Regions from separate parts of the Pseudomonas sp. NFX71 genome, predicted to be linked through region 1. Evidence: predicted binding sites of a transcription regulator. Region 1 holds the regulator's gene; each other region holds the start of a gene.
The links. The regulator sigma-54, encoded in region 1, starts transcription at its own class of promoters, with help from an activator protein. The targets are predictions, from matches to a motif close to ANTGGCATNNANNTTGCTNT.
Positions count from the first base shown of each region.

Region 2: flgB (flagellar basal body rod protein FlgB) is a predicted target of sigma-54. The motif match lies at 1,359-1,378, and genes of this name have one in related genera.
Region 3: glnA (glutamate--ammonia ligase) is a predicted target of sigma-54. The motif match lies at 1,796-1,815, and genes of this name have one in related genera.

Region 1 covers NZ_CP182230.1:2,913,645-2,917,211, forward strand. Annotated here, with positions in the region: gene rapZ (RNase adapter RapZ) at 1-337, opposite strand, end outside; gene ptsN (PTS IIA-like nitrogen regulatory protein PtsN) at 340-804, opposite strand; gene hpf (ribosome hibernation-promoting factor, HPF/YfiA family) at 817-1,125, opposite strand; gene ACM1ZW_RS13330 (RNA polymerase factor sigma-54) at 1,200-2,693, opposite strand; gene lptB (LPS export ABC transporter ATP-binding protein) at 2,879-3,567, opposite strand, start outside.
Region 2 covers NZ_CP182230.1:308,957-312,523, forward strand. Annotated here, with positions in the region: gene flgD (flagellar hook assembly protein FlgD) at 1-446, opposite strand, end outside; gene flgC (flagellar basal body rod protein FlgC) at 462-905, opposite strand; gene flgB (flagellar basal body rod protein FlgB) at 909-1,316, opposite strand; gene cheR (protein-glutamate O-methyltransferase CheR) at 1,674-2,501, opposite strand; gene ACM1ZW_RS01475 (chemotaxis protein CheV) at 2,548-3,480, opposite strand; gene flgA (flagellar basal body P-ring formation chaperone FlgA) at 3,562-3,567, shown strand, end outside.
Region 3 covers NZ_CP182230.1:2,274,417-2,277,983, forward strand. Annotated here, with positions in the region: gene ACM1ZW_RS10580 (DUF4124 domain-containing protein) at 1-92, opposite strand, end outside; gene glnA (glutamate--ammonia ligase) at 293-1,699, opposite strand; gene thiI (tRNA uracil 4-sulfurtransferase ThiI) at 2,030-3,484, shown strand.

The sequences.
Region 1 (3,567 bases):
CGCTGCTCAGCGGGTGACGGCGGCGGGTTTCCGAAAAACGCTTGAGCAAGGTTTCTTCGTCGGCATCCAGGTACAGGACGTCGCATTGGATATGCCGGCTGCGGACTTCTGCGAGCAGTTCCGGAAAACGGGTCAGGTGGCTCGGCAAGTTGCGCGCATCGATGGAGACGGCAACCAGCGGCTGCGCCAGCTCTGTGTGAATCAACGCACGCTCGGCCAGTTCCGGCAGCAACCCGGCGGGCAGGTTGTCGATGCAGTAATAGCCGTTGTCCTCGAGAACATCGAGCGCGGTGCTTTTACCTGAGCCGGAACGGCCACTGACGATGATCAAGCGCATGATTAGTGCCTGTTTTGCTCGTCCAGGACAACCTGATACAAGGCTTCATTGCTCGGTGCGCTGCGCAGGCGATCACGGACTTCCTTGCGATCAAGCATGCTGGCGATCTGCCGGAGCAATTCAAGGTGCGCATCGGTAGCCGCTTCCGGGACCAGCAGAACGAACAGCAGGTCAACCGGGGCGCCGTCGATGGCGTCGAAATCGATGGGGGCATCCAGGTGCATCAAGGCACTGATGGGCGAGGTGCAGCCTTTCAGGCGGCAGTGGGGGATAGCGATGCCGTTACCAAAACCGGTCGAGCCAAGTTTTTCACGGGCAATCAAAGCCTCGAAGACATCTTGCATCTCCAGATCCAGCACTTCTTTATGGATAAGGTTGGCAATTTGCTCGAGGGCTTTCTTTTTGCTGCCGCCCGGCACGTTCACGAGGGAACGGCCGGGGGTCAGGATGCTTTCAAGTAGGATCATGGGTTGGGAGTGTTAACGACCGGTCGCGCCCTGGAGGAGGCTTTGGGTCTTTTCCTTATGCTTTTTGAGTTGTTTATCCAGCTTGTCGGTCAGCGCGTCGATCGCCGCGTACATGTCGGTATGTTCCGCGTTTGCGACCACTTCATTGCCGGGAATATGCAGCGTGGCTTCGATTTTCTGCTTCAGCTTCTCGACCGTCATCGTGACTTGCACGTTGGTGATCTTGTCGAAATGCCGCTCTAATCGTTCGAGTTTTTCGCCGATGTAGGTGCGAAGAGGTTCGGTCACTTCCAGTTGGTGTCCACTGATGTTGACTTGCATACAGCTTCTCCTTCGTTGCCAGTGCATAAAGCGGTAGATCAGATGATCTACCACTGGAACGCTGTGGCGTGGCTCTACATCAACCGCTTGCGTTCGCTCGAAGGCGCGATCCCGAGGGATTCGCGGTACTTGGCGACGGTGCGGCGAGCCACCTGAATGCCTTGTGCCTCCAGTAAACCAGCGATCTTGCTGTCACTCAACGGCTTTTTCTGATTTTCCGCAGCAACCAGTTTTTTGATGATCGCGCGGATCGCCGTGGACGAGCATTCGCCGCCTTCGGAGGTGCTGACGTGGCTGGAGAAAAAGTATTTCAGCTCATATATGCCCCGAGGGGTATGCATGAATTTTTGCGTGGTCACCCGTGAAATCGTCGATTCGTGCATGCCCACCGCTTCGGCGATGTCATGCAGGACCAGCGGTTTCATCGCTTCGTCGCCGTATTCCAGAAAGCCGCGTTGATGCTCGACGATCTGGGTGGCAACTTTCATCAGGGTTTCGTTACGGCTTTGCAGGCTCTTGATGAACCAGCGGGCCTCTTGCAACTGATTGCGCATGAAGGTGTTGTCGGCGCTGGTGTCGGCGCGACGCACGAAACCGGCGTATTGAGCGTTGACCCGCAGTCGCGGTACCGATTCCTGATTCAGTTCTACCAGCCAGCGCTCGTTGTCCTTGCGCACGATCACATCGGGGACCACGTATTCGGCTTCACTGGACTCGATCTGCGAGCCAGGGCGTGGGTTGAGGCTCTGTACCAGTTCGATGACCTGGCGCAGTTCGTCTTCCTTCAGCTTCATGCGGCGCATCAGCTGGCTGTAGTCGCGGCTGCCGAGCAAGTCGATATAGTCGGTGACCAGGCGCTTGGCCTCGGCCAGCCAAGGCGTCTTGGCGGGCAGCTGGCGCAATTGCAGCAGCAGGCATTCACCAAGGTTGCGGGCGCCGATGCCGGCCGGCTCGAATTGCTGGATGCGATGCAGGACGGCTTCGATTTCGTCCAGTTCGATGTCGAGTTCCGGATCGAAAGCTTCGAGGATTTCCTCGAGGGTTTCGTCCAGGTAGCCCTGGTTGTTGATGCAATCGATCAGGGTCACGGCGATCAGACGATCGGTGTCGGACATCGGCGCCAGGTTCAATTGCCACAAGAGATGGCTTTGCAGGCTTTCACCGGCCGATGTGCGGGTGGTGAAATCCCACTCGTCGTCATCGTTGCTCGGCAGGCTGCTGGCGCTGGTCTGGTAGACGTCTTCCCATGCGGTGTCGACGGGCAGTTCGTTGGGAATGCGCTCGTTCCAGTCGCCCTCATCGAGGTTGTCCACCGTCGGGGCGGTTTCCTGGTAGGAGGGCTCTGAAACATCGGCGTTGGGTTGCTGTTCGGCTTTGTCGGCCAAGGGGTCGGCGTTATCGAAGTCGTCGCCTTCTTCCTGGCGTTCGAGCATCGGATTGGACTCCAGGGCTTCCTGGATTTCCTGTTGCAGGTCCAGGGTCGACAATTGGAGCAGGCGGATGGCCTGTTGCAGCTGCGGTGTCATCGTCAGCTGCTGGCCCATTCTCAAGACTAGCGATGGTTTCATGGCAGGGGCTTAACACCTTATTCGCCGGCGCACATGCGCCATCCACTACAGGGCGCCGGAGCGCCAAACATAAGCAAATTATATGCCTGAAACTGCAACGTTTGCCTAGAGCGCTGTAACAATAAAAAATTGTTGATTTTTTATCGAGACAAGCGCTCGGCGACTAGCCAGAGACGCCCTGATGCTTACAGGCGGAACTCATGGCCCAGATAGACTTCTTTCACGAGGTCGTTGGCCAGGATGGTGGCAGAATCACCTTCGGCGATCAGCTGGCCATCGTTGACGATGTAGGCGGTTTCGCAGATATCCAGGGTCTCACGGACGTTGTGGTCGGTGATCAGCACGCCAATGCCCTTGGCCTTGAGGTGGTAGATGATCTGCTTGATGTCGCCCACCGAAATCGGGTCCACACCGGCGAAGGGTTCGTCGAGGAGGATGAATTTCGGGTTGGTTGCCAGTGCACGGGCGATTTCCACGCGGCGGCGTTCACCACCGGACAGGCTCATGCCGAGGTTGTCCCGGATGTGGCTGATGTGGAATTCCTGCAGCAGGCTTTCCAGCTCTTTGCGGCGATCGGCCTTGTCGAGTTCCTTGCGGGTCTCGAGGATTGCCATGATGTTGTCGGCAACCGAGAGTTTGCGGAAGATCGACGCTTCTTGTGGAAGATAGCCGATACCGGCCTTCGCACGACCGTGCATCGGCTGGTGGCTGACGTCCAGATCGTCGATCAGGACGCGGCCCTGATCGGCCTGGACGAGGCCGACGATCATGTAGAAGCAGGTGGTCTTGCCGGCGCCGTTAGGACCAAGCAGGCCGACGATCTGACCGCTGTCGATGGACAGGCTGACGTCGCGCACGACCTGGCGGCTCTTGT
Region 2 (3,567 bases), 2.6 Mb from region 1:
ATCTTGACCTTGACCGGATCGGCGGCTGCAGGCACGGCGACTGTGCCGGTGAAGCTCTTGGTGGTGTCGACCACCGCCTTGTCGCCCGGCGCGATGACCGAACGGCCCACCAGCGACGATGCTTGCAACGCCTGGGACGAACTCAAACTGCCCGCCAGGTTGTTCGCCAGACCACCCACGGTGTCGTTGAGCGTGGTAATGCCTTCCAGGCTGCTGAACTGCGCCAACTGGGCAACGAACTCGCCGTTGTCCTGCGGCTCCAGCGGGTTCTGGTTCTTCAGCTGTGTCACCAGCAGTTGCAGGAACGCGTCCTTGCCCAAGGCCTTTTTGCCGGTCGCGCTGTTCGTCGCGGACGCCAGGCCATCGGCACTGGTGTTGGTCTTGATCGAAGAGTTGGCCAGGATGTCATTAAGGCTAAGGCCGCTGGTGGTATCGGTAACACTCATCTGAGTCGCCCCTTATCACTGACCGAGGGTCAGGACCTTCTGCATCATGGTTTTGGCGGTGTTCATCATTTCGGCATTGGTCTGGAACGAACGGCTCGCGGAAATCATGTCGGCCATTTCTTCCACCACGTTCACATTCGGGTAATAGACGTAGCCCTTGGCGTCAGCCGCCGGATGGTTCGGTTCGTAGCGGGCTTCCAGGTTGCTCTGGTCTTCGACCACGCCCAGCACTTGCACGCCCTGGCCTGCGGCGTCCTGGTTCTGGAACAGCGAATCGCTGCCGCCGCTCTGTCCGCCCTGGAACATGGTGGCGAACACCGGGTGGCGGGCGCGATAGGTCTGGTCGATGCTCGACGAGACGGTTTCGGCGTTGGCGATGTTCGAGGCCACGGTGTTCAAGCGCGTGGTTTGCGCACTCATGCCGCTACCGGCAATGTTGAAAACACTGGATAGAGACATGACTTACTCTCCGCGCAGGGCTGAGATCAGCCCTTTGAATTTGCTGTTGAGCAGGGTGAAGCTGGCCTGGAAGTTGACCGCGTTTTCCGCGTAGTTCGACTGTTCCAGTTGGGCGTCCACGGTGTTCTGGTCGATCGACGGTTGCATCGGCGTGCGATACAGCAGCGACTCGTCGCCATTGCCCAGGCCTTCGGCTTCGATATGACGGTTGTTGGTCATGTTCAAGGCGAAAGTGCCGTTCTTGGTTTTCTCGCTCTGCTCGGCGAGCACTTTCGAGAAGTCCAGATCCCGAGCCTTGTAGTTCGGGGTGTCGGCGTTGGCGATGTTGTTGGCCAGGACTTCGGCACGCTGGGCGCGGAAGCCCAGGGCTTGTTCATGGATACCGAGCGCTTTATCGAAGCTGATGCTCATGTCGGGAAACCTTCGGGTGACCTGATTTTTCGTACGATGGACATAGCAAGCGGCGTGCCAATTTAAAAAAGCCCGTAAACCGGGGCTTTGCGGGCAGGGGCAAGGCGGCAATGCCAGAAAAGCGGCAACGGGTTTCCGCCGCCTGCCGCTTTTCTGCCGCTTTGCCATGGGCAACGACTTTCTCCTGTGGGTGCGGGCTTGCTCGCGAAAGCGGTGTGTCAGCCAACGCAGATGTCGACTGACACGACGCCTTCGCGAGCAAGCCCCACATTGGGTTTGTGGTGTCTTGGGGAAGTCAGCAGGCATAAAAAAACGGGAGCCCTCTAAGGACTCCCGTTTTTTGATACTGCCAACCCATCACTTCGCCTGGTAAATGATCCCCGGACTGCACTGGACCATCTGGTAATGATCCGGCAAACCGTTCAGCGCTTCGGATGCGCCGAGGAATAGATAACCGCCCGGCTTCAGCGTGCTGTGGATGCGCAACAGGATGTCCTTCTTCACCTCGGCGGAGAAGTAGATCAACACGTTGCGGCAAAACACGATGTCGAACTTGCCGAGGCTCGCATAGCTGTCCAGCAGGTTGAACGAGCGAAACTCCACCCGGCTCTTGATCGGTGCCTTGATGGCCCAGCGCCCCGGCCCCTTCGGGTCGAAGTAACGCTGCAGGCGCTCGGGCGACAGACCGCGACCGATGGCCAGGCTGTCGTACTCGCCGGTCTTGCAGTTGGTCAGCATGGTGCTGGACAAATCAGTGGCAACGATCTGCACGCCCATCTTCAACTGGCCCATGTTGACCCGCTCGAACTCGTCGATGGACATCGACAGCGAATACGGTTCCTGCCCCGACGAGCACGCCGCGGACCAGATCCGCAGACGCTGGCCGGGAGCTGCCTTGATTGCTTCGGGCAGTACCTTGTTCTTCAAGACTTCAAACGGATAGGTGTCACGAAACCACAGGGTTTCGTTGGTCGTCATGGCATCGACCACCAGCTCGCGCAAACCGCTGCGCGGCTGAGTCTGGATGCGCTGGACCAGCTCACCCAGGGACTTGATGCCTTGCTGTTCCATCAGTTTGTTGAGACGGCTCGAGACCAGGTACTGCTTGTTTTCACCGAGCAAAATGCCACAGGCTTTTTCCAGGAAGACCCGGAACTGTTCGAAATCCAAATTACCCGTAGACAATGATGCCGCCTCTTAAATCGTGTTAACCACCAGGGGCAGAAGGCCCCTAGCTGATATCTGCTGCTTTGATCCGGTCGACTACCCGGGATGCCAGGTCATCAGGTCGGAATTTGGCCAGGAAGTCATCGGCACCGACTTTCTTGACCATCGCCTGATTGAACACACCCGACAACGAAGTATGCAGGATGATATGAAGCTTTTGCATGCGAGGGTCGTTGCGGATTTCCGCCGTCAGGGTGTACCCGTCCATTTCCGGCATCTCGATGTCGGAAATCATCATCAGGAACTCTTCTTCCGGCTTCTTGCCCTCGTCGACCAGTTTGCGCAGGTAATCCAGCGCTTGCCGTCCGTCGTTCAACGCCACCACTTCGACACCAACCGTCTGCAGGCAACGCGTGACCTGCTTGCGCGCCACCGACGAATCATCGACCGTCAGCACCCGCAGCGACAGCGCCTTGTGCTGGGTCTCGACATCGACCACACCGACAGAAATCGCTTCCGGTGTCGGCGCCACTTCCGCCAGGACCTTCTCGACGTCGATGATTTCGACTAACTGATTGTCGACCCGAGTCACAGCCGTCAGGTAATGATCGCGCCCGGTACCCTTGGGAGGCGGATGAATCTCCTCCCAGTTCATGTTGACGATGCGTTCCACCGAGCGCACCAGGAAACCCTGGGTCTTGGTGTTGTACTCCGTGATGATCACGAAGGGATTGCTTTGATCTTTCAGCGCTCCGGAACCGGTCGCCATTGCCAGATCAAGGATCGGAATGGTCGCCCCCCGGATATTTGCCACACCGCACACGACAGGACTGGACTTGGGCATCAGGGTCAGCTTGGGGCATTGCAGCACCTCGCGAACCTTGAACACGTTGATCCCGTACAGCTGCTGGCCGTCGAGACGGAACAACAACAGCTCCAGGCGATTCTGCCCTACCAGTTGCGTGCGCTGGTTTACCGAATCCATTACACCAGCCATGCCCAGACTCCTACACCAACGCTAAGTGTGTTGCGACGCACATTCATCACTAAACGGCACGGCGCTTGCTTTTTAACTCTTATGAAC
Region 3 (3,567 bases), 640 kb from region 1:
GCGGTGTTCCCGGCGGCGTCGGTGTACTTATAGATCTGCGCTGCGGCGGGCAGGGCGATCAACAGCAGCATCAATAGAAAACCACGACCCATAAAATCGACCAGAAACGAAAGCGTTGGATTGCAGCATAGGTCAGTGGCGGCGGTTGGCCCAAGCTGTAAACATCCGGGAATGATTTTCGAGATCCCTCAAACACCACAGGAGTAGGGCGTTGCCGCTGAATTGCGGGCACAAAAAAGGCCTCCCGAAGGAGGCCTCTTTTTGTCACGCCGCGTGCCGCAGCGCTACCGGATCAGCAGCTGTAGTACAGCTCGTATTCCAGTGGGTGTACGAAGGTGCGGACCTTGATTTCTTCTTCGCTTTTCAGCGCGATGTAAGCGTCGATGAAGTCATCGGAGAACACGCCGCCTTTGGTCAGGAACGCGCGACCTTTGTCCAGCTCTTCCAGGGCTTCTTTCAGGCTGCCGCAAACTTGTGGGATCTCTTTCGCCTCTTCAGGCGGCAGGTCGTACAGGTTTTTGTCAGCTGCGTCGCCAGGGTGGATCTTGTTCTGGATGCCGTCCAGGCCAGCCATCAGCAGTGCAGCGAAGCCCAGGTATGGGTTGGCTGCTGGATCCGGGAAACGGGCTTCGATACGGCGAGCGCGTGGGCTGGACACGTAAGGAATACGGATCGAAGCGGAACGGTTGCGAGCCGAGTAGGCCAGCATTACCGGAGCTTCGAAGCCTGGGACCAGACGCTTGTAGGAGTTGGTCGACGGGTTGGTGAAGCCGTTCAGGGCCTTACCGTGCTTGATGATGCCGCCAATGAAGTACAGGGCGGTGTCGGACAGGCCGGCATAGCCTTCGCCAGCGAAGGTGTTCTTGCCATCTTTGGCGATGGACAGGTGAACGTGCATACCCGAACCGTTGTCGCCGTACAGAGGCTTAGGCATGAAGGTCGCGGTGCGGCCGTATGCGTCAGCAACGTTATGTACGCAGTACTTCAGGGTCTGAACTTCGTCAGCCTTGGCGACCAGGGTGTTGAACTTCACGCCGATTTCGTTCTGACCGGCAGTCGCCACTTCGTGGTGGTGAACTTCGATGACCAGGCCCATTTCTTCCATGGCGTTGCACATGGAGGTACGGATTTCGTGGTCGTGGTCGAACGGCGGAACAGGGAAGTAGCCGCCTTTGACGCCTGGACGGTGGCCACGGTTGCCGCCTTCCACGTCCTGGTCGGACATCCACGAACCTTGTTCGGAGAAGATTTTGAACATGGAACCAGAGATATCGGACTTGAACTTCACTTCGTCGAAGATGAAGAATTCTGGTTCCGGGCCAACGAATACGGTGTCACCGATACCGGTCGACTTCAGGTATTCCTCGGCGCGTTTGGCGATCGCACGTGGGTCGCGGTCGTAGCCTTGCATGGTCGAAGGCTCGATCACGTCGCAAACCAGGATCAGGGTCGGCTCTTCGGTGAACGGGTCGAGGACAGCAGTGCTGTCGTCCGGCATCAGGATCATGTCGGAGGCTTCGATGCCTTTCCAGCCAGCGATGGAGGAACCGTCGAACATTTTGCCTTCTTCGAAGAAAGCTTCATCCAGCGCGTCGCGAGCCGGCATGGTCACGTGGTGCTGAGTGCCTTTGGTGTCCGTGAAGCGCAGATCAATCCACTTGACGTCATGATCTTTGATGAGTTGAACCGACTTCGACATAGTGTCCTCCGGGTGGCTTCGGGCTTAGTAGTGGATGCCCTTAGAATGTGGGTGATGCCGGCGCGAATACTCTGCCAAGGCAACCTGCCTCACAAGGGAGCAAATTGCATGCCAGTGCCCCAGCATGGGTTTTTTGCCCCAATATCACGCTTATAAAGGCACAAATCGCATTGAGGGGCAAAATGTCGCCCTACAATGTAGCGTCGAAACCAATAAACGACCCGTTTTGGTGCGCTGAAAACCTTCTGCACATTAACTGGTTAAACCTTGAGCAATTTCCGCTATAATCCGCGCCCCCCTTTTTCGGCTGGCCCAGCGCGCGCTGTTTTCATGAAACTAATCGTAAAAGTCTTCCCCGAGATCACCATCAAGAGCCGCCCGGTACGGATGCGTTTCATCCGCCAGTTGGCCAAAAACATCCGCACCGTGCTCCGTGACCTGGACCCGGCCGTGGTGGTGAACGGTGTGTGGGACAATCTCGAGCTTGAAACCCGCGTCACTGAGCCTAAAGTCCTGAAGGACATGACCGAGCGCCTGAGCTGCATGCCGGGCATCGCGCATTTCCTGCAGGTCGACGAGTACCCGTTGGGCGACTTCGATGACATCGTCGCCAAGTGCAAGCTGCACTTCGGTGATTCGCTGGCCGGGAAGATTTTTTCGGTGCGCTGCAAACGCGCCGGCAAGCATGAATTCAGTTCGATGGATGTCGAGAAATACGTCGGCAGCCAACTGCGTCGTCAGTGCGGCGCCGCCGGAATCTCGCTGAAAGAGCCGGAAATCGAAGTTCGCATCGAAATTCGCGACAAACGGTTGTTTGTGATCCACAGCCAGCACAACAGCATCGGCGGTTATCCGCTGGGTTCCCTGGAACAGACGCTTGTGCTGATGTCCGGCGGCTTCGATTCCACTGTTGCGGCCTACCAGATCATGCGCCGTGGCCTGATGAGCCATTTCTGCTTCTTCAATCTGGGCGGGCGGGCCCATGAACTGGGCGTCATGGAAGTGGCGCACTTCATCTGGAAGAAGTACGGCAGCTCCCAACGCGTGTTATTTGTCAGTGTGCCGTTCGAGGAAGTACTGGGAGAAATTCTCGGGAAAGTCGATAACAGTCATATGGGTGTAGTTTTGAAGCGTATGATGTTGCGCGCTGCTTCCCGTATTGCCGATCGGCTGGACATCGAAGCGCTGGTCACCGGTGAAGCGATTTCCCAGGTTTCCAGCCAGACGCTGCCGAACCTGTCCGTGATCGACTGCGTGACCGACAAGCTGGTCTTGCGTCCGCTGATCGCCAGTCACAAGCAGGACATCATCGACCTGGCCAACGAAATCGGCACTGCCGACTTCGCCAAGCACATGCCGGAGTATTGCGGGGTCATCTCGGTGAACCCCAAGACCCACGCCAAGCGTCCGCGCGTGGAGCATGAAGAGAAAGAATTCGACATGGCGGTCCTTGAGCGTGCGCTCGAGAACGCCAAACTGGTGCCGATCGATCGCGTGATCGACGAATTGGGCCAGGACTTGCAGATCGAAGAAGTCAGCGAAGCACTGGCGGGCCAGATCATCATCGACATCCGACACCCGGATGCCGCTGAAGACGAGCCGCTGGAACTCGCTGGCATTGAGGTACAAGCGATGCCGTTTTATGCATTGAACGCTCGTTTCAAGGAACTGGACCCTACTCGCCAGTACCTGCTGTATTGCGACAAAGGCGTGATGAGTCGCCTGCATGCCCACCATTTGCTCAGTGAGGGGCATGCCAATGTGCGCGTTTATCGACCGAGCTAAGAGCCCGGGGCTGTTTGCCTGTGGCCTGCGTCACCGGCCCCCCGACTCTGCCGTCAAGCTGTAACGGCAAGGCCTGACTCTAC